One region of the Dyadobacter subterraneus genome, then DNA from elsewhere that is predicted to be linked to it. Evidence: riboswitches for the same ligand, from Rfam matches in the RefSeq annotation. Region 1 holds a riboswitch; each other region holds the start of a gene.

Region 1 (10,135 bases):
TCGGTACAATTTTTTCTATTTACCGACGCATTACTCCGATCAATTCACCAGCAAATATCAATGATTTTTTACAAGGCGGAAGAAAACAGATTGCGGCCGGCTATATTCTTTATGGTTCATCAACGATGCTTGTTTATTCAACAGGAGATGGTGTGAATGGATTTACTTATGATCAGTCGCTAGGGGAATTTATTTTATCCCATAAAAATATTATTTCTCCTTCTGACGGAAAGATTTATTCTGTCAATGAGGGAAATTATAACAGCTATCCGGAATCAATAAAGAAATATATAACAGATTGTAAATTAAAAAGTTACAGTGCAAGATACATCGGTTCTCTGGTTGGGGATTTTCACAGGAATCTTTTAAAAGGCGGAATTTACTTATATCCTTCAACCACAAAAGATTCGAAAGGAAAGCTGCGTTTACTTTATGAATGTTACCCTTTGGCATTCATTGCCGAGAAATCAGGAGCCAAGGCCAGCGATGGATTTCGTGACATTCTGGATATTGTTCCTTCTGATTTTCACCAGCGTTCTCCCATTTATGTGGGCTCATCGACGATGGTTGAAGAAGCTATAAAGGCTTAAAATATGGAACCTGATTTTAGTTTTCGTACCTTTGCGCGATGCAAACTACGCAAAATAAATTTGAGCAATTTAAGCTTAACCGTCAATTACTCAATGCAATTGAAGAAGCAGGCTACACGGAGCCTACGCCCATACAGGAACAGGCAATACCTTTAGCATTAGCCGGACAGGATATATTAGGCATCGCACAGACAGGCACCGGCAAAACCGCGGCTTACACTTTGCCATTGTTGATGCGTATAAAATATGCACAAGGCCAGGATCCTCGCGCATTGATTTTGGCACCGACACGGGAGCTGGCTATGCAAATTGCAGAGGCCGTTAACGAACTTAGTAAATACACAGATATCCGCACTGTTGTCCTTTTCGGAGGAGTTGGTCCAAAATCGCAGATTGATGCGATCCGGAAAGGGGTGGATATTATTGTCGCCACGCCTGGAAGATTCATGGATCTTTATTTACAGGAAGAAATCGTGGTGAAGTATATCAATGTCATGATTTTGGATGAAGCGGATAAAATGATGGACATGGGTTTCATGCCGCAGATCCGTCGTTTTCTTGAAATCCTTCCCCGGAAACGCCAGAATATGCTTTTCTCTGCTACTTTTTCTGATAAAGTGGAAAAGCTTTCCTTTGAATTTCTGGAATATCCTACAAGAATTGAAGTGACGCCGCAGGCTACAACGGCGGAGAGAGTTACTCAGGTACTTTATGAACTACCTAATTTCCGGACGAAAATCAATTTGCTTGCAAGATTGTTAAAGGACGAAGAGGTTTTTAATCGTGTATTGATTTTTACCAGAAGTCGTGAAGTGGCAGGTCAGGTGCACAGTTATATGCTGAATGGTGTTGTGAAGGAAAATGAACTTCGTGTTATCCATGCCAATAAAGGACAAAATACCCGGACCAATGCCATGGATGCTTTTAAGGAAGGATCTGTTCGTGTGATGGTGGCAACTGATGTGGTTGCCAGGGGAATTGATATCACCGAAGTAAGTCATGTGATCAACTTTGATGTTCCATTGATTTACGAAGATTACGTTCACAGAATCGGGCGGACCGGACGGGCAAACATGCTTGGACAGGCGATCACTTTTATGACAATTGCCGACGAATATCATATTGCAAAAATTGAAAAAATGATTCGCATGGAAATTCCACGCGAAGAATTGCCGGAAGATCTGGAAATTGCAAAAACACCAGTAGATGAACGCCAGATGATGCTTCGTGAAATTGACAACCAGAAAAGAAAAGAGGATCCTACGTTCCTGGGGGCATTTCATGAAAAAAAGAACGCACATCTCTTCAAACAAAAAACTTTGTCGAAGGGCAAAGACACAGGCCGTAGAAAGACAGCTACAAAGCGAACTAAACGTAAATAATACAATACGATATCCAATAATTCCGTTTAACTTGGACAATAGAAAAACCTGTTTCTCTATTTTTATTTTATGAAAGAATCCGTTGTTATTTGGTTTGCTCTTTTAATACCTGTTCTTGGGCTTGCCCAGGAAAAACATTTGGCGAGTGCGGCACCTGTTTCTGATACCAATATTTCACAAAGAAGACCGCTGGAATTAAAAGAAAGACGCGTAGTTCCTTTATTTGGCGAGGAAAGCAAAACCTCGCAGCAGATTGACGAAGAAATTAAATTTTTAAGTGATTGCGATAAATCATTTTCAAGCAGACCAGAGGCCAGCAGCTTTTTTTCAGCGCGTGCCTGGGAGTATTTGCAGGAAGGATCTCTGGACACAGCTTGTTACCGTTTCAATCTTGCTAATTTGCTGAACGACAAAAATGTTGAGGCATATTGGGGACTTGGCGTAGTTTGTTACCAGAGAGAAAACTGGGTAGATGCTAAGCGTATGTTAAGTCGTGGTGTAAATCTTCAATCGAATAATGTTCCTTTATTGGTTGATCTTTCTACTGTTGATCTTAAACTTTATGCGATGAACAAACAGCAGGAAGATCTGGACGAGGCGAATAAATTGTTGGAAGAAGCAGTTGCGCTGGATTCAACTTATGCTTTGGGACAATATAATCTTGCGCTCGTTTACTACAATCGCAATGAACCGGAGAAATCCTGGGAGCGACTTCACAAAGGTAGAATGCTTGATTTTAGTCAGCTGAACATTGAATTTGTAGAGCTTTTGAAAGCAAAACTTCCTGATCCGCAAGGGTTTTTTAAGTAGGAAATAATACTGAAATCAAATTAGATAATCAAAAAAATAAGTCAACCTGAAAAGGCTGACTTATTTTTTTGTTCGAACTATTTCGGTTTCGCTTAAATTAAAGCTGCTTAAAGAAAAATCCGGTAGGAGCAACGCCTACTTTAACAGAATCAACCAGAGAACCATCTCCACGGTAACGAACAGCATAACCGGATTGTGAATACGAAGGCGTAACTGCTGCATAAACTAATCCTTGTGTTGGATCAACAGCCAGACCCGTAAAAATTCTATTTACAAAAGGAGTTGTTACGTTAACCTGAGTATCTGTAATCGAGAACTTGTAAGTTGCTCCGTGGCTGATGTAATTTGCGTCCGAGTACGAAAGAACAAAATAGATCGTTGAGAGATCAGAAGCCATTGCAAAATTTTCTGGTTTTTTAGTTTCGTCGGTACCGATTTTCAAAGTTGTTTCAATAGCAAAAGTTTCAGTATTCAAACGAAATAATTCTATCCCTGCTTGTACCCATAATTTTCCGTTCGCATCAACGCCAATTGGATTTGGAGCTGATTTAAAAGAAATACTACTCAAAATTGCATCAGCAGAGGTGCTGATAACGGTAAGCTTAGTACCACCACTATAAAAATTATCCCCAACAAAAACTTTGTCTTTATAGAAAATCATCTTTTCAGGGCCTTTATCAGTACTGATTTTCTTGGTAACCTTGTTAGTCGCCAAATCAACCACAGCAACGTACCCAACCGGATAAGAATAATCTGAATTAAGTGTGTTCCAGCAAGTAACGTAGGCTTTATCATTGGTTACAGCCACAACATCACGTGGGTTTTCAATATCAGTACTGATCGTAGCTTCTGATGCAAATGTATTGGCATTCACAATTTGAATTTTATCTTGTCCGGCTGCTGAATTATCAACCAGAATTAATCCGTGATCTCCTGCAATATCATAACCTTGCACACCACCGGCGAGTGCATTTCCATTTACTAACGAGAAAACATCCGCATCAGCAGTAGTGTTTTCTCTTGCAAAAAATGAAACAGAACCATTATTCTGTGAGAAATTTCCTTCATTAATTACAAAAACGCCCTGAACATAAGTACCTTTTGGAACAGGATCGCTTTGATTACAAGACCACAAAACTGCTGATATAGAGGTGATTGTCAGAATTCTGAATAATTGTTTTTTCATTGTTTTATCAATTAAGGTATTCGTTTAAATAATTATTTGTTAGTCGTGCTGATGAAAGTTTTATATCGAATGATTGGTTGTTTTTAAAGAAAACAATAAGCTAATGGCAAAACTACGTCCGGGCATGGGATTTCCATTAATGGATTGGTAAAAAGAATTGGTAATATTATTTACTCTGCCCTGCAAAGAAGCGGCCGCTCCACGCCAGTCAAAGGTGGTTTCAACCAGAAAATTTTCAAGAATATATCCCTGTGTAAACTGTGCATGATCAGCCAAAGTGTATCGTTTTGAAACAAATTGTAATTGATTTGTCAACCGGATTTTTTTGTATTGAACAAACAGATTTACGTTTCCGGAATGTAAGGGAATGTGCGGTAATTGTTTGCCGACAATATCAGAGGCATATGCGTCATAAACCTTTTCCTGCGAGCTTTTTGTAAAAGCATAATTCAAATTACCGCCCGCTTTCCAATTGGTCCAGTTTCCCTTCCAGCCGATTTGTGTTTCAATGCCTCGTGCAACTACCAATTGCAGATTTTCCACGCGGAAATTATTCGCAGGATTCCAGTAAGTCCAGTTATTAATGCGATTATGATAAGTTGTTAAACTTGCCGTAAAAGAGTGAGTACAACTGACAACATGTGTTCCTTCCAAACCGATTTCTTTGTTAAAACCATCCTCAGGACGAATATTTGGATTGCCCAGACTTTTCCAGTAACGTTCATTTAAAGTTGGGACGCGGTAACTTCTCCCAACAGAACCTCTGACTTTTAATGAATTAATATTATTTTGAATCAAGCGATATTCGGCACCAAGCGAAGGTGTAAAGGGTGGATTAAATCCTGTAACTAAGGCCTGGCGAAGATTGATGGAGACCAGGAATTTTGGAGTAGCGTGCCAGCGTGTCAGAAGAAAAAAATCTTCACGATTCTCTGCGGTAACGGGTTTTTCATAATCAGTAAAGTGTGTTATATAGTGCGTAAATTCTGCTCCCGCCTGTAGTTGAATATTTCCCAGATTTTTAAATTTCCATTCAAATGCACGCTCAAACCTGGCACCGATTCTATCGGTAACTGCATGATCGAATTTTGAATAATCACCTGCCGCATGATCAACAATGTCCCGGATCCAGGAAGTTCTGACCGTCCAGTTATCAACCTGATACCTCAGCATTGTACGATAAGACTTTATTGCGGTATATTCACGGCCTGTAAGATTTTCAGGATTATTGGTTAACTGATTATCAGTAAGCCAAAAATGTGCCGATAATTGATGGCTGTTTTTTGTAAAATATAAGTCCTGAACCAGACCTTTCTGGAATGTTTCGGAAGGAATCATTTGTTTCTTATTCCTTTCAGTATACGGATAATGATTATTCATCCTGCCATCATATGCCGCGGTTTTTCCCGCAAAAGTCCATTTGTTAGCGAGGTTCGTCCCGTATTTAATAGTTGCCTGTGTTTGGCTGTTTCGGAAACTTTCCTGCTGTCTTCCAATCATAACTTGCAGTCCTGCCTGAGGCATGGAACTTCCCAGCAAAATACTTCCACCTACTGCATCAGTTCCCACAATACTGGCGGAAGAACCATACTGAACGGATAACTGGTCAAATCCTGCAACCGGAATTGTTGAAAAATCAGTTTGTCCCAAAGTGGGAAGATTTACATTAAGACCATTCCACAGCACCGCAGTATGATTTGCGGAAGTCCCGCGAAAAGCAACGGTTGCTAATTGTCCGGGACCGTAATTCTTAATAATGATGGGCGTATTTAAAGAAAGCAGATCCGTAATATTTCTGAAACGAAATTGTTCCATCGTAACAGAATCGATTTTCTGCACTTTTAATCCGCTCATAAAACGTTCAGGCGCATAACCATAAATGGTCACCGGATCCAGATGAATTGAATCCTTTTGCGCCATCAATTGATTTTCGAAGGCATTAACCAACAAAATCACAAGCAGGAGATAAAAGCGAATTTGCCCGCTACGCACCGTAAAAATTCAAGATCATCATAGTAAAACGATTAAATGATTTTTCCTCCGAAAATCAAAACGCTGAATGTTTCTGGCAGGTCTCCTGGCTTGTCTTGCTGATCCTGTACCTTCCCGTTTTCACAGTGGTTATGCAGATGAGATCAGTTTTTTGTAAGACTTACAGTTGCGGGGACAGCTCCCGTTTTTCGCGGGATTCCCTATTAAGCCATATGGTTGATTTGATTCAACTTCCGGCACCAAAAACTTTGTAAAGTTAACGAAATTATGCGGGTGTCACATAATCGTTTTTTTGAAATGGCGCTCTCCTTAAAATCGTTGCGTTATCTTTGCCTAAAATTCTGACAATTTGTTAACCCGCACCACAAAATCTTTTTCACTTTCAGCACCACAAAGAGGTGTTCTTCTGATGCTTGGGGCATCTTTTTTCTTTGCCCTAATGTCTGCAATTTCAAAATGGCTGAGTCGTGATTTTCATATTGTACAGCTGGTTTTCTTTCGAAATATTATTGGCGTATTGTTTATCGGAACAAGTATTTTGCAGCGACCGTTGAAGCAAAAAGGTGGGAGACTTGGCTTACTTATTTTTCGCGGCGTTGTCGGAACACTTTCATTATATCTTCTTTTTTACGCAATTCAAAATCTTGGATTAGGCCGAGCCTCCACGTATCAATATACTTATCCCATTTTTCTGGCATTTCTGTCCTGGCTTTTTCTGGGGGAAAAATTAAATTTTACCGAGTGGATTGCTATTTTACTGGGCTTTGCCGGGATACTGTTTGTCTTCCGTCCGGATCTTTCGATGTCGGTCAGAAATCATGTCATAGGATTGGGAAATGCATTATTAACTGCTGTTGCCTATCTGGCGATTCGTCAGCTAGGACAAGTTTATGATACCCGGGCTATTGTGCTTTCCTTCATGTTGAGCGGAATAGTTCTGCCAATATTTTCAATCGTAATCGGTACTTATTTCCCAAATGATCAGCTCGACTTTCTAATCGGAACTTTCAAATGGCCGGCAACCTGGCAACACTGGCTGGGATTTCTTGCACTGGGAATTACGGCGATGATCGGCCAGATCATGATGACACAATCTTTTACGTTTGATAAAGCAGGACGCGTCGCAGCGGTCGGATATTCCAATATTCTTTTTGCTTTGATATTTGGATTTTTGATGGGAGAGGCGATTCCAACTATTACCACATTATCGGGAATGGCCTTGATTATAAGTGGAGGTTTGTTAGTCTCTTTTTCAAAAGATAAAACAAAAAAATAAGCTTGCCACGAACGCACGAATTTAGTGTATTCGTGGCAAAAAAATTATTCTTTGGATTCGTTGAAAAGTAATTTATTTCCAAAAGGATCTGAAACTTCCATTGTAATGGCATTCCATGGCGCTTCTTCCAATCCCGGACGGTTGAAACGGTAATTTTTTTCGATCAATTCGGCATGATATTCTGTTAAACCCACACAGTCAATAAATACTTTCCCGCCAGGCGTGCAGTCACCGTGATGTTCTGTCAGGTGCAAAACAATCCCTTCTTTTGAAACCTGTATATAAAGCGGAAAATTGGTCTCAAACTGATGCGTCCAGTCAATTGTAAAGCCCAGCCAGTTTACATAAAATTCGACCGCCTTTGCTTCGTCGAAAATTCGGATAAGCGGAATAACTTTGTTTACTTTCATGATTAATAATGTTGATTGTTTCGCAAGCAAATGATTACTCGCAAATGAATATGTGTATGGTAAGATTTGAATATAAAATTGCCTGATATTAATTCATAAAAAAATTATTTGGTCAAAAAATGCGTTTTAAAAATGTATATCAAAAAATTATGAGACGATCAGCTTACATATTTACTTCGGTTTTGATTCTGTTTCTTGCATTAACCAGTTTCCGAACAGATTCTGTAACAAAAAAAGAAGAAGGAATTCACTGGATGACCATTGAAGAAGCCTATGCGAAAACCCAGAAAGAGCCGCGGAAAGTGTTGGTTGATTTATATACAGATTGGTGTGGCTGGTGTAAAGTGATGGATCGGGAAACGTATAAAAATGCTGAGGTAATTGATTACATCAACAAAAAATATTATGCCGTAAAACTGAATGCTGAACAAAGAGAAGCCATAACGCTTGGAAGTCAGAAATTTGAATTTATTGCAGAAGGACAAAAAGGCATTCATCAAATTGCACTGGCGCTTACAAATAATCAGCCAAGTTTTCCAACAACGATTTTCCTCGACGACAAATTTCAAATGATCCAGCCTTTGCCAGGTTATATGAAAGCAAAGGAATTTCATGAAGTGATCACCTTCTTTGGCGATAATTATAATAAAAAAGAGTCTTTCGAAGATTATAAAGCGAAAACTTATAAGCAGCTTTATACAAGTAAATAACCTGGTTAGAAATAAAAAAAGGCTTAAAAATGAATTTATCATTTTTAAGCCTTTTTTTATTTCTCTGTTGATTAATTCAGCAAATCAATCCCAAAGGGATATCCTTTTTATAGAAACTAATATTCGCAACCAAATCCAGACTCCTTCAGAGTCACCTGTAATCTACCTTTTTCCTGTTTGGGCCAAGAATTCAACAATATTCACAGGAGGCTCCGAAGGAGCCAAAACTCTGAGGAACAAGTGCAATTGCTATAAACAGGAAGCTTCAAAGGAGCTGAACTTCCCAAATTAAATTGTTTCGCCTTCCTGCATTCTTTCCGCATTTTCAGCAATACGCAAACGCTCGATAAATTCTGCAATATCACCTTCCATTACGGCAGGCAAATTGTAAACGGTGTAACCGATGCGGTGATCAGTAATCCGGCTTTGCGGGTAATTATATGTTCTGATTTTGTCAGATCTGTCGCCGCTTCCAACCATGGATTTACGCTGAGAACTGACAGCATCATTATGTTCTTTCAATTTAATCTCGTAAAGACGTGAGCGCAAAACACCCAAGGCTTTATCTTTATTTTTCAACTGCGAACGTTCATCCTGACAGCTAACAACCAGTCCCGATGGGATGTGTGTCAAACGAACGGCAGAATAAGTAGTGTTAACTGACTGTCCACCAGCACCTGATGACATAAATGTATCAATACGCACATCGTTCATATTAATCTGAACATCAACTTCTTCTGCTTCCGGTAAAACGGCAACCGAGGCCGCTGAGGTATGAATTCTTCCCTGAGATTCCGTTTGCGGTACACGCTGAACACGGTGAACGCCCGATTCAAACTTCATTTTACCGTAAACATCTTCACCTTCAACTTTACATATAATCTCTTTGTAACCTCCGTTGGTACCTTCAGTAAAATCCATGATCGACGATCTCCAACCCATTTTTTCGAAGAAACGCTGATACATGCGGAACAAATCGCCGGCAAAAATCGAAGCTTCATCTCCACCCGTTCCACCTCTTATTTCAAGGATAATATTACGGCTGTCATTAGGATCTTTTGGTATCAATAATTCTTTAATGATCAGATCCATTTCTTCCATTTTTGGAAGCAATTCGTCCAATTCTTCTTTTGCCATCTGGCGCAGCTCCTCGTCCTTTTCATTGACGATCATATCTTTCGTCCCTGCAATATCCTTTTGAAGTTTTTGGTAAATTGCGTACTGTTCAACAATCTTTCCCAAATCCTTATATTCCTTGCTCAATTTGGAATATTTAGTGGAATCGGAAACGATTTCAGGTTGTATAATTTGTTGCGAAACTTCTTCGAAACGTTCTTTTATGGCTTCTAATTTATCTTGCATATCGCGTTAATGTCTTTTGGCATTGCATATTCGGGCGACAAAGATACGCATTTTAGGTTGAAGAATGTTTTTCGTACGTTCGTTGTCTGTTTTGAATTACAAAGTTGTATTTAACGTTGAAGAATAAGTGTGGAAAATCCCTGATTTTGTTTGTTGAAATCTGCTTTTGTAACGCTTTTACCAGTTTAACTTATAAAAATAAAATGAATCGTATCGTATATATTCTGGCTTTTGTATTGCTTTTGTCTGGCTGTAATAATACCCGTGTTGAAAATACCAAGGAATTGTCCAATGAAATAAAGCAATCGAAAATCGTGCGTGTTACCAATACCCAGCTTATTTATACGGTCGACGAATGGGGAAAGAAAATCTCAAAACTGGCGCAGAAATCATTAGAAGAAGCACTGGTGAAAAGTC
Region 2 (10,135 bases), 350 kb from region 1:
GCTCCCTTTTCTGTCACATTTCTGTCAGCATCGACCAAATTCGTATAGTAAGTCCCGTCGAAAATATCGTAACGAAGACCAGCCAACGCTTTCAGATTTTCCGTGATTTTGATCCAGTCCTGCACATAAATTCCGTGAACATTTTCCATAGTTGCACGGTAATTTTTGTCTGTAAAATTGATATATCCCTGATTCAGAATTGGGTTGTTAACATCAATGGTCATGTTTTTTCCAGGGCCGTAAACATCGCCATTGTAGGTTTTTCTGTTCAAAAAACTTAGTGAATAACCAACCAGCAGTTTGTGCTCAATATTTCCGGTATTGAACTCATAAGTCAATTCCAACTGGTTTTGTAAAGGTTTTGTCAAGTGGTTAAAATAAAAAGGATATGACCGATTTATTGAATCCAGTGTAGCATTTGGCGTTAATTCTTCTGTTGAAAAGTAATTGATGTTATCATCGTAATAGGAAAGCTGATTTGAGATTTTCAACCTTTCATTAAACTTGTGAATGTATTTTAGCTGATAATCATAGCGGGTATGTTTCAGGAAATCGGCCGGGTCATTGTAGCGCGTATTAACATTCAAACCTGGTATTGTTTTGCTTCCTTCAAGCATTGGAATTCCGGCATCAGTATCATAAATATCTTTATTTGCTCCAACGGTCAGATAGAATAAATCTTTGTCAGTCGGGGTATATTCTAAGGCCAGATATCCATTGTTGGTATTCGAACCGGAATGACGATAGCCGTCTGTATCCGACATTCCAAAATCTATGCGGTAACGTAATTTATCACTGACCGCTCCACCGGCACCGGCACGTATACGTCTTGTATTAAAACTTCCATACGTAGCAGAAAAATCCGCTTTGAAATTTTCAGTAGGTCTTTTTCTGGCAATATTGATAATTCCACCCAAAGCGGAGTGACCGAAAAGTACCGAAGCTGGCCCTTTCAGAACTTCAATGCTTTCCACATTGGCAAGGTTCGTATTTGGTGCGCTGGTTGAGATATTATGTCTTTCGTCGCGAACACCATCAACCAGTAAAACGAAATTTGAAAAACCACGGATCGTAAAATGCTGAAAGCCACCATAAGTATTGTTTGCACGAACACCGGTTGTATTTTTCATCGCTTCACCCAGATTATCCGCGCCGCGTTGTTCAATAGTTTTTACAGAAACCGTCGAAGTGGTGATGGGCATATCACGTAAGGCAACGTCAATTTTATTTACCGAAGAAAAAGAGCGGTTTGATACCGAACTGATTACTACTTCCGACAATTCGTTGGTCTTACTATTCAGTTTGTATTGTAAAAGTGTTATCTCATTTTGCTTGATATCTATGTTTTCTTTTTTTACTTCATAACCAGTCCCACTCGCCAAAAATGTATAATTCCCAGCCGGAATATTTTTGATTTCAAAATGCCCGGATTCGTTCGTAATCGTGGCGAATGAGGTACCTTCCAAACGGACATGAATACCGATAATCGGCTCTCCTGTCTCACTTTGAATGGAACCGTTTAATGTTCCAAAATGGTGTGCAAAGACATTATTAATCAGGAAAAATTGAAATAATAAAGCGATTTTCAGCACACAACTGTACCGTTTTTTTTGAAAAATGAGATGGCCGTTTCCAGTCCGCGGGAAACAGTTTTTTTGCGTTTGCATACTTTTAACTTGTTTAGAGAAATGAGTTAAAAGCTCTTTACAGCATTTTACAATGCAAACGGAGAAAGGAAAAAAAGACAAGAAAAACGTTTAGAGTCGTACAAAAAGCGCACGACGATCCATGGCAAAATTGCCTGGATATACAAACACCAAACCTGACGAAGCTTCATTCCGCGAAAGCATTGTCAACAAAGAAAAGGCAGGTCTCCTGACTTGTAACATTTATACCGTCCTTCCCGGGGAATGAATTTTGAATGATAGATTGAGAGAATGATAGAATGGTGGAGTGCGCCAGATTTTGGAGCCGTCAGCCATTCTAGCATTCTCTCATTCAAAACTCAATCATTGCCCCAGTGGACATTGTTGATATAAACTTTTGATGTTACTTACAGTTGCGCGACAGTTCGTGATTTACACACGATTCCCTATTAATTCACTGATAGTAAAACCTTTTCCTGTTGGAAAAATAAAGAAAAGAACTTATTGAGGCGCAAATGTAGGGTTTTAAATGGAGTAATTGAAAGTTTTACGAAACGTTCCTATGGAACGAATGTCCGGAAGCTGATGGTTTTTCTACCAAAGAAATGTTCCTGCCGGAACATGATGGTTGAATAATGCTAATGTTTTCCTACCAACAAAATACTTTCACTTAGGAAATGTTTACGAGAAGGAATTCATTTACTTCATTGTCCCATCGGGACATTTCGTTGGTAGAAAGTGGCGATACCATCTGAACACTCGTTCCTTTAGGAACGTTTCGTGATTTTGTTTTGTCGGCTTGTTCCATCTTGGTTATTCGTTCATAAAAATGCGTGAATAATCTTTTGGCTCCTTCTTAATTTTCAATAGATTGCAATTCTAACACACTATAAATAAATGTATAATGGCTAATACCTACACACAAATTTATGTCCAATTTGTATTCGCGGTAAAATATCGGGAAGCTTTGATTCAACCTATTTGGAAGGAAAAATTACACAAATACATCACAGGTATTTTTCAGGAAAATCGCACAAAATGCTTCAAATTAACAGCATGCCTGATCACATTCATATTTTGGTTGGTATTAGTCCGCATCAATCGATTTCTTCTTTGATTCAAAACGTAAAAACTGAAAGCAGCAAATGGATTAAAACGCAGAATTTCTGTAAGTATCCTTTTGCGTGGCAGGAAGGTTATGGCGCTTTTTCATATGGAAAAAGTCAGGTGCCCGATGTAATCAGGTACATTCAAAATCAGGAAACACATCATCAAAAGAAAAATTTTATGGAGGAATACCGGAAGTTTTTAATTGCTTTTGACATTGATTGGAACGACCAGTATATTTTTAAGGAATTAGAATAGTAGCAAAGATTTTCGGAAGTCACGAAACGTTCCGAAGGAACGCGCAACAATAAGCAATGCATGTATTTTTCTACCAACGAAATGTTCCTATGGAACATGGTGGTTTAATAAGGATACGTTTTATATCAAGAAATGTTCTTGTCGGAACATGGCGATGGGGTTTGTCGTATCTTTCTACCAACGAATGTTCCTATGGAACAGGATTGTTAAATGATGAATATGTTTTCTGCCGACGAGATGTTCCTATTGAACATGTGCTAGGATTCGGCTTATTCTTTTATAGACGAGATGTTTGTATGTGACAAATTGTTAATAATGAGTATATTACATCAATAAGATGTTTTCATTTAGCAATGTTTTGCGATAAAGAATTCACATACTTAATTGTCCCATCAGGACATTTCGTCGGTAGAAAAACATAGCCAACCCACAACTTTCGTTCCGTTAGGAACGTCTCGTAAAAACCGCTTAAAACTTATTTCCGGCAAAATAATTTTGTCTCACTATAAAATTAAATAGTAAGTTTGCAGCCGTTAAGTGGTGTGTGACGCAAAATTTGCCGAACACTTAAAAGGGAATCCGGTGAAAATCCGGAGTAGTACCCGCTGCTGTAAGTTCACTAAAAAAGTCACAACATTTTTGCCACTGGGGATAATTTTGAATGATTTAATGAGTGAATGATAGAATGGCTGATAACTCCAAAATCTGGCGCGCTCCATCATTCTCTCATTCAAGATTCAATCATTCAAAATTAATCCCGGGAAGGCGTTGGGAGACTGAACGAGCCAGAAGACCTGCCATGTAACATCATATTCGGAATGCTTTCGGGAAAAAAGGCGTGAAGTTACTGGTTTGGCAGCGTGATTTTTGTTGCTGGGTTGCTTCGTATTGCATTTTCCATAAGTTGCCTGTGATATGGTAAACGGGTTTTTCTCAATAACTTATGTGAAAGGAAATGATCAATTATTTACTTATCGACTCTCTTCTTCTTGGAGTTCAGCATTCTTTTGAGCCGGATCATATGGCAGCAGTTTCTGTATTGGCAACGGAGAAAAACCAGAAGCCGAAGGATCGTTTGAAATTAATCTGGCGGTCGTCGCACTGGGCGCTTGGACATTCTTTGACGTTGATTCTTTTTGCTTGTCTGGTTTTGATATTGAAATCAGCAATCTCTCTGAACATTTCTGAAAAGGTCGAATTGGTAATCGGACCGTTGATGATCTGGCTCGGAATTGTAGCCTTCCGCCGGAATTTCAGAAAGCCTGATTTGACAGTTCAACCGGCAGCCGAACAAAAATTCAGCCGTTCTTTTTGGGTGGGCATGGTGCACGGACTGGCCGGAACGGGTGGTGCCTGCGCAGTAGCGTTGACCCTCGCCGCAAGTGATGCTTACACGGCAGTCTGGATCATTATTCTGCAAAGTTTCGGAATCATTTTCTCCATGTCTGCTTATGGTTATTTCTTCGCTTTTTCGATCAATAAATTTGCTGCGAAACGGGATCGCGTATTAAAAATTATTAATTACATAGTCGGGACTTTCTCAACTGTTATCGGACTGATAACATTATACGGCGCGTATGAAGGGTGAGATATTCTTCAAAAAGTCTGATTTCATAAGCTCAAAATCGCAATCATTTTTTATACATCCATACCTAATGAATTTCAATTTTTACCAAGCTACCATTCATCAACTCACGTTTGCAGGTCTATTAGCCATGACCGCCACTTTCTCCGCTCAAGCGCAGGAAGTGGTTTTATCTGATTCTACAAGAGAAAATATTTTGAATCCTGTGGTTGTAACGGCTACACGTTATGAAACGCGGAAAGAAAAAATTCCTCAAAAACTGGATATTATTACGCGCCAGGATATTGAAATGACGCCTTCAAATGACCTGACTGATATCGTAAGAAAGACGGCTGCGGTGGATGTAATCCAATATCCAAACTTGTCATCAGGAATTGGTATCCGTGGATTTCGTCCTCAGTTTTCAGGGTTAAACCAACGGACTTTGTTATTGATTGACGGCCGTGCGGCGGGTGCAACCAATTTGTCTCAAATCAATCTGAATGGCGTCGAAAGAATTGAAGTTTTGAAAGGGCCTGCTTCTTCTTTGTACGGTTCTCAGGCGATGGGTGGTGTTATTAACATCATTACCCAAAGATCAAAAGGCGATACGAAAGGGAACGGTTTTCTGGAATATGGAAGCTTTCAGTCGTACCAGGCTGGCTTGAATGCAGGTGGTAATCTGACGAAAAAGCTGGATTACGATATGTCTTTTTCCTATTTCGAAAGATCAAAAAATTACAAGATCGGGAAATGGAATTTGTTCCGTGATGCTTTTGATTACACCAAGGTCAGAAAAAATTACACAACTCAACCGGAGACGGATGTGGATGAAACCCAGACGGATGGTGCAACAAGGCCTTACACAAAACTTCATTATTTCACGGGTTCTTTAAGGCTTGGATATCAGTTAAATGACAATTGGAGAATTGATATTCGCGGCGATAAATTCCAGGCGAAAAATGTAGAATCGCCGGGTGAAATTTCTTCCGGTTCCACCGAGGCAAGTACAAAAGATGTTGATCGCGCAGCTTTTGATGTTTCGCTGACCGGCAAAATTGGAAATCATAGTCCGAGTTTGAAAGTATTTACTTCGGAAGAAAATACAAAAAATTATACACTCAATGTATCCGGCAAAACTGTTGTTCCTTTCCGCTCTGCCGAATTGGGGAATAACTGGAAAGGTATCCAGGTAAAAGATGTCTGGACAATCGGAAATCATTCTTTAATTGTTGGTTATGACTATTTGAATTCTTCAACAGAAAGTCGTCGCTGGACGAATGATACGACAGAACGTGCGCCGACACAACCCGCTTATGCACTAATTTCTTCTGCGTTTTTTGCTCAGGCGATGTTGAATTTCGGTCGATTGACTGTTCAACCTGGTGTCCGTTATGACAATATTACCTTTGACGTGAAGGAAACGGCGCTTTTGCCAACTTATAAATCAGGCAAAAAAAACAATCCGTTCACGAGTCCAAGTCTTGGCGTGAGTTATGAATTGATTCCGGCTTTACGTGTGAAAGGAACGGTCGGTCGTGCTTTTGTAACAACGGACGCTTATAGCGTGGCCGGGTATAATGAAGTTCGTGATTCAAAAGGAAGAATTGCGGTGACTGCCGGAAACCCGGATTTGAAAAATGAAAGCAGCGTGAGCTGGGATTTGGGATTGAGTTTTAATAAACCAAAAGCAGGACTTTCTGCAAATGTTACTTATTTCTCAACAAAGGTAACAAACCGGATTGCCAAGGTGATCAGAACAGTTAACGAGCCTCTTGCAAACAAAGATGTGATCGTTTCCCGCGCTACTTTTGTCAATGCAGCAAATGCTGAAATTAATGGTTTGGAAACCGAAATAACCTATGATTTTGGTGCTTTATCCAATTACAGATATTCCCTCAGAGCTTTTGTAAATGCCACTTCCATGATCAAAGCAACGGAAGATATTGTGGGTACTGACGAATCAAAAGTTACCCGTGATATTCAGAATGTGGCGAAAAACACATTTAACTATGGTCTGGAATATGATAATTTAAAATGGTTGCGGCTTCGTTTGTCCGGTCGTTCGATTGGAACACGTCAGGATATAGATTATACAGATCCGATTAATCCCGTTATTGATTATCCAAAATACATGGTTCTGGATTTCACCGCCGCTTTCAAAATCGCTCAAAAACATACATTGGCTTTGAAAATAAATAATTTGACTGACGAAAATTATTATGAAAAACGCGGTTATAATTTACCAGGCCGCGCCGTTTCCGTACGATATACGGTAGCATTTTAAGAATTGAAATTCGAGTTTTAGATACCAGAACGTTGAATTGAATTTAAAATAAACAATAATATAAATCCTTCATCCGTACTTTTAGGGTGAAGGATTTTATTTTTATGATACCCTTAATCCAAATCATCATGAAACATCGGATTTACAACCTGATTTTAACTTCCATTTTTTACCTGATTTTAGTTTCAGTCAGTCAGGCGCAATCGGCGTTTAATGTCGTTCCGCTTGGCGTAAAAGGTGGCGGTGCGGAAGGAAATCTTTCGGCTTATATGATCGCTCCGGTTAATTCCCAGGCTTATGTTTGTCTGGATGGCGGAACGGTTCGGCAGGGAGTGGAAGTGGCAGTTGCCAATGGCGCCTTTTCAGCCACGGCAGATCAGGTTTCAAGGAGTTTTATAAAAGGATTTCTTATTTCTCATGCGCATCTGGATCACGTTTCGGGTATGATAACGAACGCACCGGAAGATACCGCAAAGACAATTTATGCGCTTCCAAAATGTCTTGACGTCATCAAAAATCATTATTTCAACTGGGAAAGCTGGCCAAATTTCGGAAGTGAGGGAGTTAATCCTTTGAAAAAATATACCTACAAACCTTTGTCAGAAGGTCAGGAAATTCCGCTGGAAAATACTCAAATGACAGTTAAAACTTTTTCACTAAGCCATGGAAATCCTTATGAAGGCGCTGCGTTTTTGATTCAAAATAATGGAAAACAAGCACTGTATTTTGGAGATACAGGTCCGGATGAAGTTGAAAAATCGACCAAGCTGCAAAAAGTGTGGGAAGCGACAGCTCCTTTTATTAAAGCAAAAACATTAACCGGAATTTTTCTGGAAGTTTCCTATCCGAATGAGCAGCCGGATAATAAATTATTTGGTCATTTAACACCAAACTGGATTATGAAGGAAATGGATAAACTGGCAGTTTTGGCGGGAAAAGAAAACATGAAAGACTTAAAGTTGATTATCACCCATATCAAACCAACAGGTCAAAATGAAGTGATTATCAAAGGGCAATTAAGCAATAATAACGCGCTGGGTCTGGAAATAATTTATCCGGAACAAGGAACCGCATTTGAATTATAAAAACCACGAACACATAAATCAAAACACTTTCGTGAAAATTAGAGCATTCGTGGCAAAGGAGAAAGCCTTAAAATAATCCGATTTGACCTGAATCACCTTTTTTCGGCGGAATTTGAGGAGTATGCGGAATTTTAATATCCGTTCCCAATTCTTTATTCACTTTTTCAATCAGATAGGCTGATAAAAGGGGAGAAGCCTCTTCATGATTTTGGTGGACGAAGAAATAAATATTTTCAATTCCCTGATCCACCCAAAGTTTCAAACGATCCAGCCAGTCGTCAAGACGTGTATAATCCGAATCAACATTCGCGCCGTTGTAACGGATAAAAGCTGTCGGTGTTGTTAACCGCATATGCAACAAATCGCGTCTGCCGGCTGTATCAGTGATAATGTGTGAGATATTTTTCTTTTCAAGCTGCGCATACAACGGGCTGTTATCCCAGGAGCCATCATACCAGGCGGTATGCCTCAATTCCAGCGCAAGGGGAAATCCGGATGGCCAGACTTCCAGGTAATCCCGTAATACTTCCCAGTTTTTCGGACCGAAATTATCCGGCATTTGCAAAAACAGCATACCCAGTTTTTCTTCCAAATGAGAAATATGGTCGAGATAAGTACTCGTGGGCTGTTCGGCGTCCTTCAATCTTTTCCAATGACTTATTCCCTGATGAAGTTTTGGGAAAAAACGAAATCCTTCCGGCGTTTTGGTATGCCAGCTATCAATGGTTTCAAGCGGGAAATTATTGTAAAAAGTAGCGTTCAGTTCAATGCTGTTGAACTGAGTTGCATAATACGCCAACTCGTCTTTTGTTCCTTTCGGATAGAAATTTTTTAAATCGGCTTTATTCCATTTGGCACAACCGATGAAAATTTCAGGTTTTCCTTTAACACCTTTTAGAATATTCAAATTTCCCGGATTATCCGGCGGAAGTTTAAACTCGACGTGTTGCGGATCTTCAATTTTTCCGAATTTCATAGGAGTTTGTGCCGAAGTTATAAGTGAAGTTTAGTAGGAAAAGATATGCCATGATTTTTCAAAAAATCATGGCATCGTGAAGAAATATTATCTTCCAAAGTCATCCTGAACACGAACGATATCATCTTCATCCGAAGGATTCGAAGGATCTGTATGCTGCCAGATTTCAGCCACTACACCCCATTCGTCAACACCGATCAGGCGGTGACGCTCGCCCTGATTAAGGCTGATCACCGTTCCGATTGGTAACTGTTTCATTTCAGTTTCTTCATCCGTATCGCTGATCACGATACCTGCATTACCACCGATCACTTTCCAGATTTCGGCACGGCGGTGGTGGTATTGCCAAGAAAGGCGTTTTTCTGGAGCAACAACCAATATTTTCGGACTTAATTTATCATAACCTGCAAAATCTTCCAAAGAAAGGTGCGGGAAAAAAGTTTTGATAAACTGAGGTGCCTGACTTTCGTCAAGTACAAAAAAACCTCCCCATGGACGGGAATGATCTTTGGCTACAACTGAAAAGCCTTGTTCGTCAATGAATTTCTGAACATTTTCAAAAACAACAGCTTTATCGGTTGAAGCTGGAAATACATCAAGCATATTTTAATAAGTTTGGTTAAGATCCGTAGAAATTCAAAATTAGGATAAAAAGCAAAAAGATGCTCCAAAACTTTTGGAGCATCTTTTTGATAAGTGAAAATTCTTATTGTTTATCCCACCACATACGGCCAAGGAAAGTGTCACCGCCAATACGCTGAACTGCCTCGTTATAGTTAGTTTCATTAACTGCTTTTTCATTGATTGGCAAAATCAAACGACGAGGAATAACACCGCCTGTCTGGTTACCAGGATAATTTGTTGCTTTCAATACCGGGATTCCTGTTCTGCGCCAGTTGGCCCATCCTTCATAATGGTTGAAAGTTGAAGCAGTCAGGATGAAAATTTCATCATGGATCTGCGTCATTTTATCAGCCAGACTTCCTGATGCAGGATATGGATTTGCTGTAACATAAGCAGCAGGATCAGAAACAACGGCTGTTGCATCATAAACTACCAATTGTGTAACGGCAGCTTTTTGTCCGGCTTCAAATGAATCTTTCGCTGTTCCTGTTACCCAGCCTCTTTCAATCGCTTCTGTTTTGAGGAATTGTGTTTCAGCAAAAGTTAACAATACGTTAGGATCATTGTCGTCATACATCAAATCTGTTG
Region 3 (10,135 bases), 240 kb from region 1:
CGCTCTGGACAAAAGAACTGTCGTGACAGCCGAAGATGTACGACAAGCTGCTGAACTGGCACTGATTCACAGACAGCGAAAAAAACCATTTGAAGGAAATAGTAAAGGTGATAACAGGCTGGATGAATTAATGCAGCAGGAACAGCCAGAGCAAAACAATCTGCCGCAACAGCAAAATCAACCTGAATCAACAAAAGAAGAAGAAGAAGAGCTACTATCTTCTAAGCAGTTGCCTTCTGACGATCAAAATAATAACGATGATCCGGAATCACCTTCTTCAAAACAAGAACAAGTATTCGGTATAGCACCTCAAAAAGAAGCTCCAAATTTTAAAGTTGATTTAAATCCTGTTTCGCACCAAATGCCGGAAGGCCGGAGAAGTCAGGCAATCAATACAAATCGAGGGCCTGAATTAAGAGCGATCCCCGATCAATCTCCAAATGATATATCAATTATAGCAACGGTACAATCTGCCTTAATCCGTGATCAGGATGATTTTCATATTACACGAAATGATCTGCATCAAAAGGTTAGAAAAGGAAAAACAGGAAATTTAATTCTGTTTGTTGTGGATGCTTCGGGATCTATGGCGGCGAGCAGCCGGATGGAAGCGGTGAAAGGAAGTGTGCTGAGTTTACTTACGGATGCTTATCAAAGAAGAGATATGGTTGGCGTGATTTCCTTCCGTGGTGTGGAAGCACAGTTACTTTTGGAACCCACTTATAGCGTTGAACAAGCTGAACAAGCCATGCAAAATTTGCCAACAGGTGGAAGAACTCCTTTGCCGCATGCCTTGCAATTGGCCATTCAGGTGATCAATAAATTAAATCCGGATAAAGATTTAAAACCGCTTTTGGTTATTCTCAGCGATGGGAAAGCCAATGTTCCGCTTCCGGGAGGTGGTGATGCCTGGCAGCAAACACTGCAATTATCCGGTCAATTATTCCAATCCAATATTCCAGCTTTGGTGCTTGATACTGAAAACGATTACCTTCGTTTTGGAAGAGCCGCCGAAATGGCGAAGGTGATGGGCGCAGAATGTTTATCACTTGAAGAACTTTCTTCGGAAAATATCACGGTTACTATTTCCGGTAGAATTGTCTAATTTTCTTTTTTTTCACGCAAAGCAAATAAGGTTTTCGCAAAGACCGCCAAAAATCTTCGCGTACTTTGCGTTTTATCCGCGCGGCGTCCGCTTTTTTTGCTTTGCGTGCAACTTTACCTTAACCTAATGTCAAAGACCAGAAATCTCACAAAATCAATCATGTTTGTCGGCACCGCTTCCGATGTTGGCAAAAGTGTGATTTGCGCAGGATTTTGCAGGATTTTCAAACAAGATGGTTATCATCCGGCGCCGTTCAAAGCGCAGAATATGTCTTTGAACAGCTACGTAACACCGGAAGGTTTAGAGCTTGGACGCGCACAGGCGGTTCAGGCAGAAGCGGCAGGAATTCCTTGTCATACCGACATGAATCCGGTTTTATTGAAACCAACCAACGACCAGTCATCTCAGGTGATTTTGAATGGAAAACCGGTGGGAAACCAGTCTGCATACGAATATTTCAAAACCACCGACCGGAAAGAATTATTCATGGCTGTAACGCAGGCTTACGATCGATTATCGGCTCGATATTCCCCAATCGTGATGGAAGGAGCCGGCAGCATTTCTGAATTAAATCTTAAAAAACGGGATATTACAAATCTGCGAATGGCGCTTCATGCAGGAGCAGCAACCTATCTGATTGGAGACATTGACAGGGGCGGAATTTTCGGAAGTGTTTATGGTACCATTGCTTTATTGACACCAGAAGAACGTCAGTGTATCAAAGGAATTATCGTCAATAAATTTCGTGGTGATTCACGACTTTTTGAAGATGGGAAAAAAATGCTTGAAGAATTAACCGGCGTTCCCGTCGTTGGTGTTTTGCCTTTTTTCAAAGACATCCATATCGAAGAAGAGGATTCCGTTTCGCTTCAAAATAAATTTAATACAACGAAGGAAGGAAAAATTAATGTAGCGGTCATTTTATTAAAACGGCTGTCTAATTTCACTGATTTTGACCGACTGGAAAAAGATCCCCGCGTACACTTATTCTATACTTCACAACCGGAAGAAATTGCAAAAGCCGATATCATCATCATACCCGGAAGTAAAAATACGCTTGATGATTTGTTGACGATCAAGAATAATGGCGTCGCGGCGGCGATTGTTAACGCACGTAAAAACGGCAAAAAAGTCATTGGGATTTGTGGCGGTTATCAGATGATGGGAGACCTGATTGAAGATCCTGATCATGTAGAAGGTTCCTTGGAATCGATGCCAGGACTTGGATTACTGCCTGTAAAAACGGTTTTAAAGCCCGTCAAAACGACCTTGCAGCAACATTTCAGTTATCGGAAAAATCCGGAAGTTTGTACCGGATATGAAATTCATATGGGAGAAACGACTTCTGAAATTAATTCTCCGGTTACTGTTTTATCAAATGGAAGACCTGATGGCTACTTTTTAGATGAAAATTGCTGGGGCAGTTATCTGCATGGTATTCTGGATAACGCGGTGGTGATCGAAGATTTATTATCCGGTTTTTCAACAGAAACGATTGCTGAAACTTTCGACTATAATCAATTTAAAGAATTGCAATACGACCGGCTGGCAGATCATATTCGCGCGAATGTGGATTTGGAAATGATTTATAAAAGTCTGGAATAAATAGAAAATCTATGTTACAAGGCCACGGCGACGACTCGTACCGTTATGCCCAAAAAATCATCGCAGATTTCAGTACCAATGTCTGGTACGGAGGTGAACCGTCGGGTTTGAAAGAATATATTTTTGAGCAATGGTCGGCGATAAACCGTTATCCGGAAGTGATGGCTGAAAGTTTGAGTGAATTGGTTGCGTTTCATCATCATTTAAATCCCGAACAAATTTTAATTAACAGCGGAACGACAGAAAGCATTTATCTGATCGCGCAGGCTTTTGCGGGAAAAAGAACAACCATTGTCACGCCCGCTTTTGCTGAATATAAAGACGCATGCAAATTATATCAACACGATCTGACCTTTTTGCCCTGGTCTAAAATCCAGGAATTTCCTACATTGTTAACCGATCTGGTTTTCATTTGTAATCCCAATAACCCTACGGGAAAATCATTTTCTCAACTCGAAAGTTGGGTTCAGCAAAATCCTGAAACGCTTTTCGTCGTTGATGAAGCTTTTATCGATTTCACAGTGCAAATCAATTCTTCGATATCTTTAATTAACCATTATCCAAACCTGTTGATCATGCATTCGCTTACCAAAGCTTATGCGATTCCAGGGTTACGATTGGGTTATGTTGTCGCTTCGGAGGATTTAATTTCGAAATTGAAAGGTATCAAACAACCGTGGACAGTAAATACGATGGCGCTGCAAGCCGGGAAATTTATTTTTGAAAACTACCAGCAAATTCAAATCCCCTTAAATGGTTTACTAGCCGAAAAAGAAAGATTTACAGAAAAACTCAGCCAAAATCCGATATTGAAAATTCATGAAAGTGCTACACATTTTTTCCTGGCAGAAACACTGAAAGGCAACGCAGCGGAACTCAAACAATTCCTGATCGAAAAATATGGACTTTTAATTCGTGATGCGAGTAATTTCAGAGATTTAACAAAACAACATTTTCGGATCGCTACCCTGTCGCCTGAAAAAAATAATCTATTCATTGAAGCCCTCGAAGAATGGAGAAATTATTGATCATAGCTCCGTTGATTGTCGGTTACATTCTGGATTTAATTATCGGCGATCCTGACAACTGGCCGCATCCGGTTCGTGTATTTGGAAATGCTATTGCATCTGGCGACAAACTTTTAAATAAAAATTCATCTCGATTTTTGAAAGGAATGTTGTTAGCAACAAGTCTTTGTCTGCTCACATTTTTCTTTTTTTATTTTCTAAATAAGAGACTTCTAAACATAAATATGTGGCTTTTCATCGCCGTCAACAGCGTTTGGGTTTGGTATGGATTAGCAAATAATGCTTTAATCACCGAAGGTCAAAATGTGTTTTTAGTTTTGGAAAAAGAGGGATTGGAAGCAGGAAGAAAGCAACTGTCGCGCATCGTTGGCCGGGATACTTCGCAGTTAACTGCCCAGCAAATCCGGATAGCGGTTTTTGAAACCATGTCGGAAAATCTTAGCGACGGTGTTATTGCGCCATTATTTTTCTACGCAATCGGAGGCGTTCCGGCCATGATGGTTTACAAAATGATCAATACTTTGGATTCCATGATCGGTTACCGCAGCGATAAGTACGAGCAATTCGGAAAATTCGCTGCCCGACTGGACGACGTTGCGAATTTCATCCCGGCACGAATTACGGCATTGCTTATGGTGATTGTAACAGGAAATTATCGCGGTCTGCAATTCGTCTTCAAATACGGAAACCAACATAAAAGTCCAAATTCAGGCTATCCGGAATCTGCACTGGCCGGAATTCTTAATTGTCGTTTCGGCGGGCCAAATGTATATCATGGAAAGTGGGTTGACAAACCTTTCATCGGGGAGAAGGAACGGATTATCGAGTCGGGGGAAATTCGGAAAGCAGCATGGATTAATCATAAGGTTTGTTTTGTAACCGTCTTGATTATCAGTTTGTTTTTTTATCATTTCCTTTGATAAGATCCCAATTTAACGACAATGCTTATTTGCCATCGGCAGATCTTGTAGGTAGAAAACATTTAAGGTTAATTACGAGGCGTTCCTATCGGGAACGCTTTGTGGCACGAGTTACATCTTTGCTACCAACGAAATGTACCGATGGTACAGTATCCAAATACACGTGAAACCGATTTGAAATAAATAATTGGGATTTTATTCTTAACTCTCCAGAGAAGTCAAGTTTTAAAGGTGACATCTATTCTTGCCTTCTCTTATACCTAGCTTATTTCATCAATAGAAAATACACACATCAGATTTATTACAACAAATCAAAAACCCCACATAAATCTTAGTAGTTTTGCATTCATCAGGGTAGTATCCCGGATTTGCGAAAATCCGGTTACTTTAAAAGGGAATACCGGTGCAAGTCCGGAACAGTCTCCGCTGCTGTAAGTTCATAAAAACATTCATGACAATTGCCACTGGGGACAATGATTGAATTTTGAATGATAGAATCAGTGAATGATGGCCAATTGCAACACATTCTCTAATTCACACATTCTATCATTCAAAATTACACCCCGGGAAGGCGTCAGGGGAAATGGAACGAGTCAGAAGACCTGCCTTATTCACTTAATACGCATAGCTTTCGGAAGAAAGGCTGGTAGCACAAATGACAAAAAAACAGAAGACCTCCTTTTGGGAAGTTCGCAATGACTTTGCGTGCATTTCCACTTTTATTGCAGCTGCGAAGTTTGCGGCTTTATTATTTATCCCACTGCTATTTTTAGCAGGCTGCGGTACTTCTTCAAATCTCACTGAAAGTGCAGAAACGGCTTCTTCGGGGAAAGACTATTTTTCTGAAAAAATCCAGATTCATCATGCCAAGGGCTTCACGATCGAATACCACGATAATTTTAAGGTGATCAATGTTTTAAGTCCGTTTGAAAAAAGCACCGATACGGCCAAATATGTTTTGCTTCAACGCGGCACAAAAAAGCCGAAAGGATATTCAAACAGCCAGTTTATTGAAATTCCAATTCGTAGTCTGGTCGCGATGTCGTCCATGCACGTAGGGTTGGTTGGACTTTTGGGAGAAGAAAAAATTGTAACCGGACTGGGCAATTTGAAATATGTTTCCAACCCGGAAATTATCAAACAAATTGAGGCGGGCAAAATTGCCGAAGTTGGAAAAGATCAGGGGTTGAATGAGGAAAAATTGATTACCATGCACCCGGATTTGATCATGACCACGGGCAGTCCGGTTTCAAAAATGGAGCGGTATACAACTTTGAACGCTGCCGGAATTCCTGTTTTGATTAATTCTGAATGGGTTGAAACTACACCATTGGGCCGTGCGGAGTGGGTTAAACTTTTGGCAGCGCTGCTAAATCGTGAAGATTTTGTCAACAAGAAATTTGCCAAAATGGAAGAGGAATACAAACGTCTTGCGGCATTATCTCAAAAAGTGAAAGTAAAACCGAGCATCATTACCGGTATGAATTCCAAAGATTCATGGTTTGTCCCGAATGGAAATAGTTATATGGCGCAGTTTTTCCGGGATGCCGGCGCAGATTATCATTGGAATAATACCAAAGCAACGGGAAGTCTGGCGTTAAATTTTGAAGCCGTTTACCCGATCGCTCTGACAGCTGATTATTGGCTGAATGTCGGGATCAGCAACTACGATAACAAAAAAGAAATTCTTGCGAAAGATCCTCGTTATACCGATTTCAAAGCTTATAAATCCGGACAGATTTACAGCTATAATAAACGTGTGAACAACCGCGGTTCGAATGATTATTGGGAATCGGGTGCTGTGAATCCGCAGATTGTTTTGTCGGATCTGATCAAAATCCTGCATCCGGAATTATTACCGGAGCATGAGCTGGTTTATTATAAGCAGGTGAATTAGGCGGTCGGCAATCGGCGGTCAGCTTCCGGCTCTTGCCACTCGAACTCTGGGCCGATTAAAATACTAGTTATGCAAATTTCTTCTCAATCTTATTCCAATTCCCGTCGGCTGATCATTATTGTTCTGTCGGTTTTGGCTGTGCTTTTTTTTCTGCTGGATATCATGCTGGGGTCGGTAAGCATTCCGTTTGGTGAAGTGGTGAGAATTGTGTTTTTGGGAGAATCGGACACTACCGCATGGTTATTTATTATTGAAAAAATACGCTTACCAAAAGCGATTACGGCCATCATTGTGGGCTGCGGATTATCCGTCAGCGGACTTCAAATGCAGACTTTATTTCGCAATCCATTAGCTGGCCCGTCCGAACTGGGTATCACGGCCGGAGCCGGGTTAGGCGTTGCAGCCGTAATGCTTACGAGCGGAAGTACCGCAAGTATTTATGCAATCCGGCAATTGGGTGTTTCCGGGAGCTGGCTGATTGTTGTGATGGCATCGCTTGGCGCCGCTTTGGTTTTGTCCATGGTTTTATTGATCGCCGGAAGAATTAAGGATAATGTTATTTTATTGATTGTCGGCGTGATGGTCGGGACGATAACGGTTTCCGTGATCAGTATCTGGCAATATTTCAGTCAGCCGGAAGAGTTGCAGGAATATATTCTATGGACTTTCGGCTCACTTGGCGGCATTGTTCAATATCATTTATACGTACTCTCCGGCGTCGTGATCGTTGGTTTACTCATCGCTTTTTCTTCTTCAAAGGCACTAAATGCCATGTTATTGGGAGAAAATTATGCAAGAAGTATGGGTTTGACGGTTGGAAAAACCCGCTTCATTATCATGGCCAGTACCAGTTTACTTACGGGAAGTATCACCGCTTTTTGCGGCCCGATTGGTTTTGTTGGTATCGCGATTCCACATATCACCCGATCACTTTTAGGCACTTCCGATCACCGTATTTTAATTCCTTGCTGTTGTCTGGTAGGTACTGTTTTGATGCTCATTTGTGATATTATTTCTCAGATGCCGGGAACGCAGACCGTTCTGCCGATTAATGTGGTCACCTCATTATTAGGCGCGCCGGTTGTGATCTGGGTTATTGTCAGTCGCAACAATTTACGTTCTTCTTTCTCATGAACGATACGCCGCTACTATCTGCCCGGAACCTGACCATCGGTTATAAAACCGGAAAACGAGAGCCCAGAATCGTTTCAGAAGCTCTGAATCTGGACTTATGGCCGGGGCAACTGGTTTGTTTATTAGGTCCAAATGGCGCGGGAAAGTCAACGCTTATGCGAACACTTTCAGGCTTGCAGCCCGCACTTTCCGGAGAAATTATAATTGATAATGAATCTTTGGTAAATCTGAAACCTGTTGACCTTGCGCAAAAATTAAGTCTGGTTTTAACTGAGCGGATTGAGGCAGGAAATTTGACAGTCAGAGAATTGGTAGCGCTGGGGAGAACGCCTTACACCGGTTGGCTGGGCACACTTTCTGAAATTGATAAGAAAAAAATCGATTGGTCGATGGACGCTACGGATACAAAACGTTATGGCGAGCGACGAATGAACGAATTGAGTGATGGCGAGCGGCAAAAAGTAATGCTGGCCAGAGCATTAGCGCAGGATACCAAACTGATTTTACTGGACGAGCCAACCGCCCATCTTGACCTGCCGAACCGTGTGGAAATGATGCGATTGCTGCATAATCTCGCCCGTCAAACCAATAAGGCAATTTTACTTTCCACACACGAATTGGATTTGGCGCTTCAAGCTGCGGACAAGCTTTGGCTCATGCATCCGGATGGAAAACTCGTTTCTGGCGTACCGGAAGATCTGGTTTTGAACGGAAGTTTTGAAGCGGCTTTTATCAAAAACGGCTTCCACTTCGACCGGAATACCGGCACATTTACAATTCACAAGGAAGCCTCATCCACTCCTATTTATTTACGCGGAAAAAGCAATCTTGTTTTCTGGACAAAACGCGCGCTTCAACGGGAAGATTTTGTAGTAAGTGACGATCCTGATTTGCTGCACAAAATTGAAGTTATGGAAGGTGAAGAAAATCCTGTCTGGATATTTAGTGACGGATTAATCACTAAAAAATATCTGAACATCAGCGAATTGCTCGCTGATTTACAACATATCAAAAAGATAAAATAAATTAAAAAAATGATTTCTCATCAATGAAAATATATACTAAAAAAGGCGATAAAGGCACAACAGGGCTATTCGGCGGAAGTCGTGTTTCAAAGGATGATGTCCGGATTGAATGTATCGGGACTTTGGATGAGGCGAATTCAACGATCGGGTTGCTTCGTGTAAAACTGGGAAATGAACACGCCTGGCAGCCAAATCTTCATAAAATTCAGAAAGATCTGATGGATATGATGTCGCATTTAGCCCGCCCTTCTGATGCCAAAAAAGAGAATAAAAATCCGATGCCCGAAGATGGTGCCGAGTTTTGTGAAACCTGGATTGATACGCTGGAATCGGAAATGACTTCACCTTCGGATTACTTTTTACTTCCGGGTGGAAATGAAGTTTCGGCCTTATGCCATATGGCACGTACACAAATGCGCAGAGGCGAACGACGATTGGTTTCTTTGATCAAAACAGATACTGTTCACGAAGCGATCCCAGCCTACATCAACCGTTTATCTGATTTATTTTTCACGTTGGCAAGAGCTGAAATGGACAAAGCCGGCGTTGCAGAGGAGAAATGGCAGTTGTTTTTATACAAACGTTTTAAAGCACCTGAAGAAAAATGATAATCTACATCACCGGAGGGGCACGCAGTGGAAAAAGCCGTTTTGCACAGGAAAAAGCTTTGCAGCTCAGCAAATCTCCGGTATATGTCGCGACGGCACATATCTGGGACGACAATTTTGCCGAACGTGTTCAATTGCATAAAAACGAACGAGGACCTGAATGGACCACCTATGAATCGGAAACAAATATTCACAAACTTCCTATCGAAAATCAGGTTGTCGTTATTGATTGTGTGACGCTCTGGCTGACGAATTTGTTTGTCGCTTTTGATAACGATATCGAACAATCGCTCGCTGTATTTAAAGAAGAAATCGATGCAATCGCGCAGCTTTCCGGCACTTTCATCATCATCTCAAACGAGATAGGCATGGGCGTTCATGCGGAAACGGAGATTGGAAGAAAGTTTACGGATTTGCAGGGCTGGGCAAATCAATATGTGGCTAAAATAGCTGATGAGGCCATCTTCATGGTATCCGGCTTACCGCTAAATTTAAAAAGGTAGGTTACACAGAGGACCACTGAGTTAAGGAGAGATACACAGAGTTTTGTTTTAATATCTTTTCTCTGTGTCCCTCCCCTTATCTCCGTGGTTCTCTGTGCAACCTTTATAATAGAACTATGACTTTACCAGAACAGATACAGCATAAGATAAATAATAAGACAAAACCTCTAGGTGCCCTTGGGAAATTGGAAGAAGTGGCTTTGCAGATTGCTTTAATTCAGGAAACTTTGACACCAGATTTAGTAAAACCACATATAGTCGTTTTTGCTGCAAGTCATGGAATAGCCAATGAAGGCGTGAGTGCCTACCC

What was found. A riboswitch is a leader RNA that binds a small molecule or an ion and turns the genes downstream of it on or off. The one in region 1 is predicted to bind cobalamin.
Region 2: another riboswitch for cobalamin. It lies ahead of IEE83_RS31825 (sulfite exporter TauE/SafE family protein); the one in region 1 lies ahead of IEE83_RS30290 (TonB-dependent receptor plug domain-containing protein).
Region 3: another riboswitch for cobalamin. It lies ahead of IEE83_RS31340 (ABC transporter substrate-binding protein); the one in region 1 lies ahead of IEE83_RS30290 (TonB-dependent receptor plug domain-containing protein).

The regions. Positions count from the first base shown of each region.
Region 1 covers NZ_JACYGY010000002.1:1,134,351-1,144,485, forward strand. Annotated here, with positions in the region: gene fbp (class 1 fructose-bisphosphatase) at 1-590, shown strand, start outside; gene IEE83_RS30275 (DEAD/DEAH box helicase) at 629-1,972, shown strand; gene IEE83_RS30280 (tetratricopeptide repeat protein) at 2,042-2,782, shown strand; gene IEE83_RS30285 (YncE family protein) at 2,880-3,968, opposite strand; gene IEE83_RS30290 (TonB-dependent receptor plug domain-containing protein) at 4,029-5,888, opposite strand; cobalamin riboswitch at 6,019-6,219, opposite strand; gene IEE83_RS30295 (DMT family transporter) at 6,310-7,236, shown strand; gene IEE83_RS30300 (glyoxalase superfamily protein) at 7,281-7,646, opposite strand; gene IEE83_RS30305 (thioredoxin family protein) at 7,796-8,356, shown strand; gene prfA (peptide chain release factor 1) at 8,645-9,718, opposite strand; gene IEE83_RS30315 (hypothetical protein) at 9,922-10,135, shown strand, end outside.
Region 2 covers NZ_JACYGY010000002.1:1,483,538-1,493,672, forward strand. Annotated here, with positions in the region: gene IEE83_RS31810 (TonB-dependent receptor) at 1-1,667, opposite strand, end outside; cobalamin riboswitch at 1,849-2,135, opposite strand; gene IEE83_RS31815 (hypothetical protein) at 2,317-2,454, opposite strand; partial or broken gene tnpA (IS200/IS605 family transposase) at 2,551-3,011, shown strand; cobalamin riboswitch at 3,533-3,827, shown strand; gene IEE83_RS31825 (sulfite exporter TauE/SafE family protein) at 3,967-4,599, shown strand; gene IEE83_RS31830 (TonB-dependent receptor plug domain-containing protein) at 4,727-6,862, shown strand; gene IEE83_RS31835 (MBL fold metallo-hydrolase) at 6,991-7,947, shown strand; gene IEE83_RS31840 (DUF72 domain-containing protein) at 8,015-8,923, opposite strand; gene IEE83_RS31845 (cupin domain-containing protein) at 9,011-9,526, opposite strand; gene IEE83_RS31850 (SusD/RagB family nutrient-binding outer membrane lipoprotein) at 9,630-10,135, opposite strand, start outside.
Region 3 covers NZ_JACYGY010000002.1:1,376,374-1,386,508, reverse strand. Annotated here, with positions in the region: gene IEE83_RS31360 (magnesium chelatase subunit D family protein) at 1-1,105, shown strand, start outside; gene IEE83_RS31355 (cobyric acid synthase) at 1,232-2,710, shown strand; gene IEE83_RS31350 (pyridoxal phosphate-dependent aminotransferase) at 2,722-3,738, shown strand; gene cbiB (adenosylcobinamide-phosphate synthase CbiB) at 3,723-4,658, shown strand; cobalamin riboswitch at 4,994-5,282, shown strand; gene IEE83_RS31340 (ABC transporter substrate-binding protein) at 5,314-6,555, shown strand; gene IEE83_RS31335 (FecCD family ABC transporter permease) at 6,625-7,689, shown strand; gene IEE83_RS31330 (ABC transporter ATP-binding protein) at 7,686-8,714, shown strand; gene IEE83_RS31325 (cob(I)yrinic acid a,c-diamide adenosyltransferase) at 8,738-9,322, shown strand; gene cobU (bifunctional adenosylcobinamide kinase/adenosylcobinamide-phosphate guanylyltransferase) at 9,319-9,825, shown strand; gene cobT (nicotinate-nucleotide--dimethylbenzimidazole phosphoribosyltransferase) at 9,942-10,135, shown strand, end outside.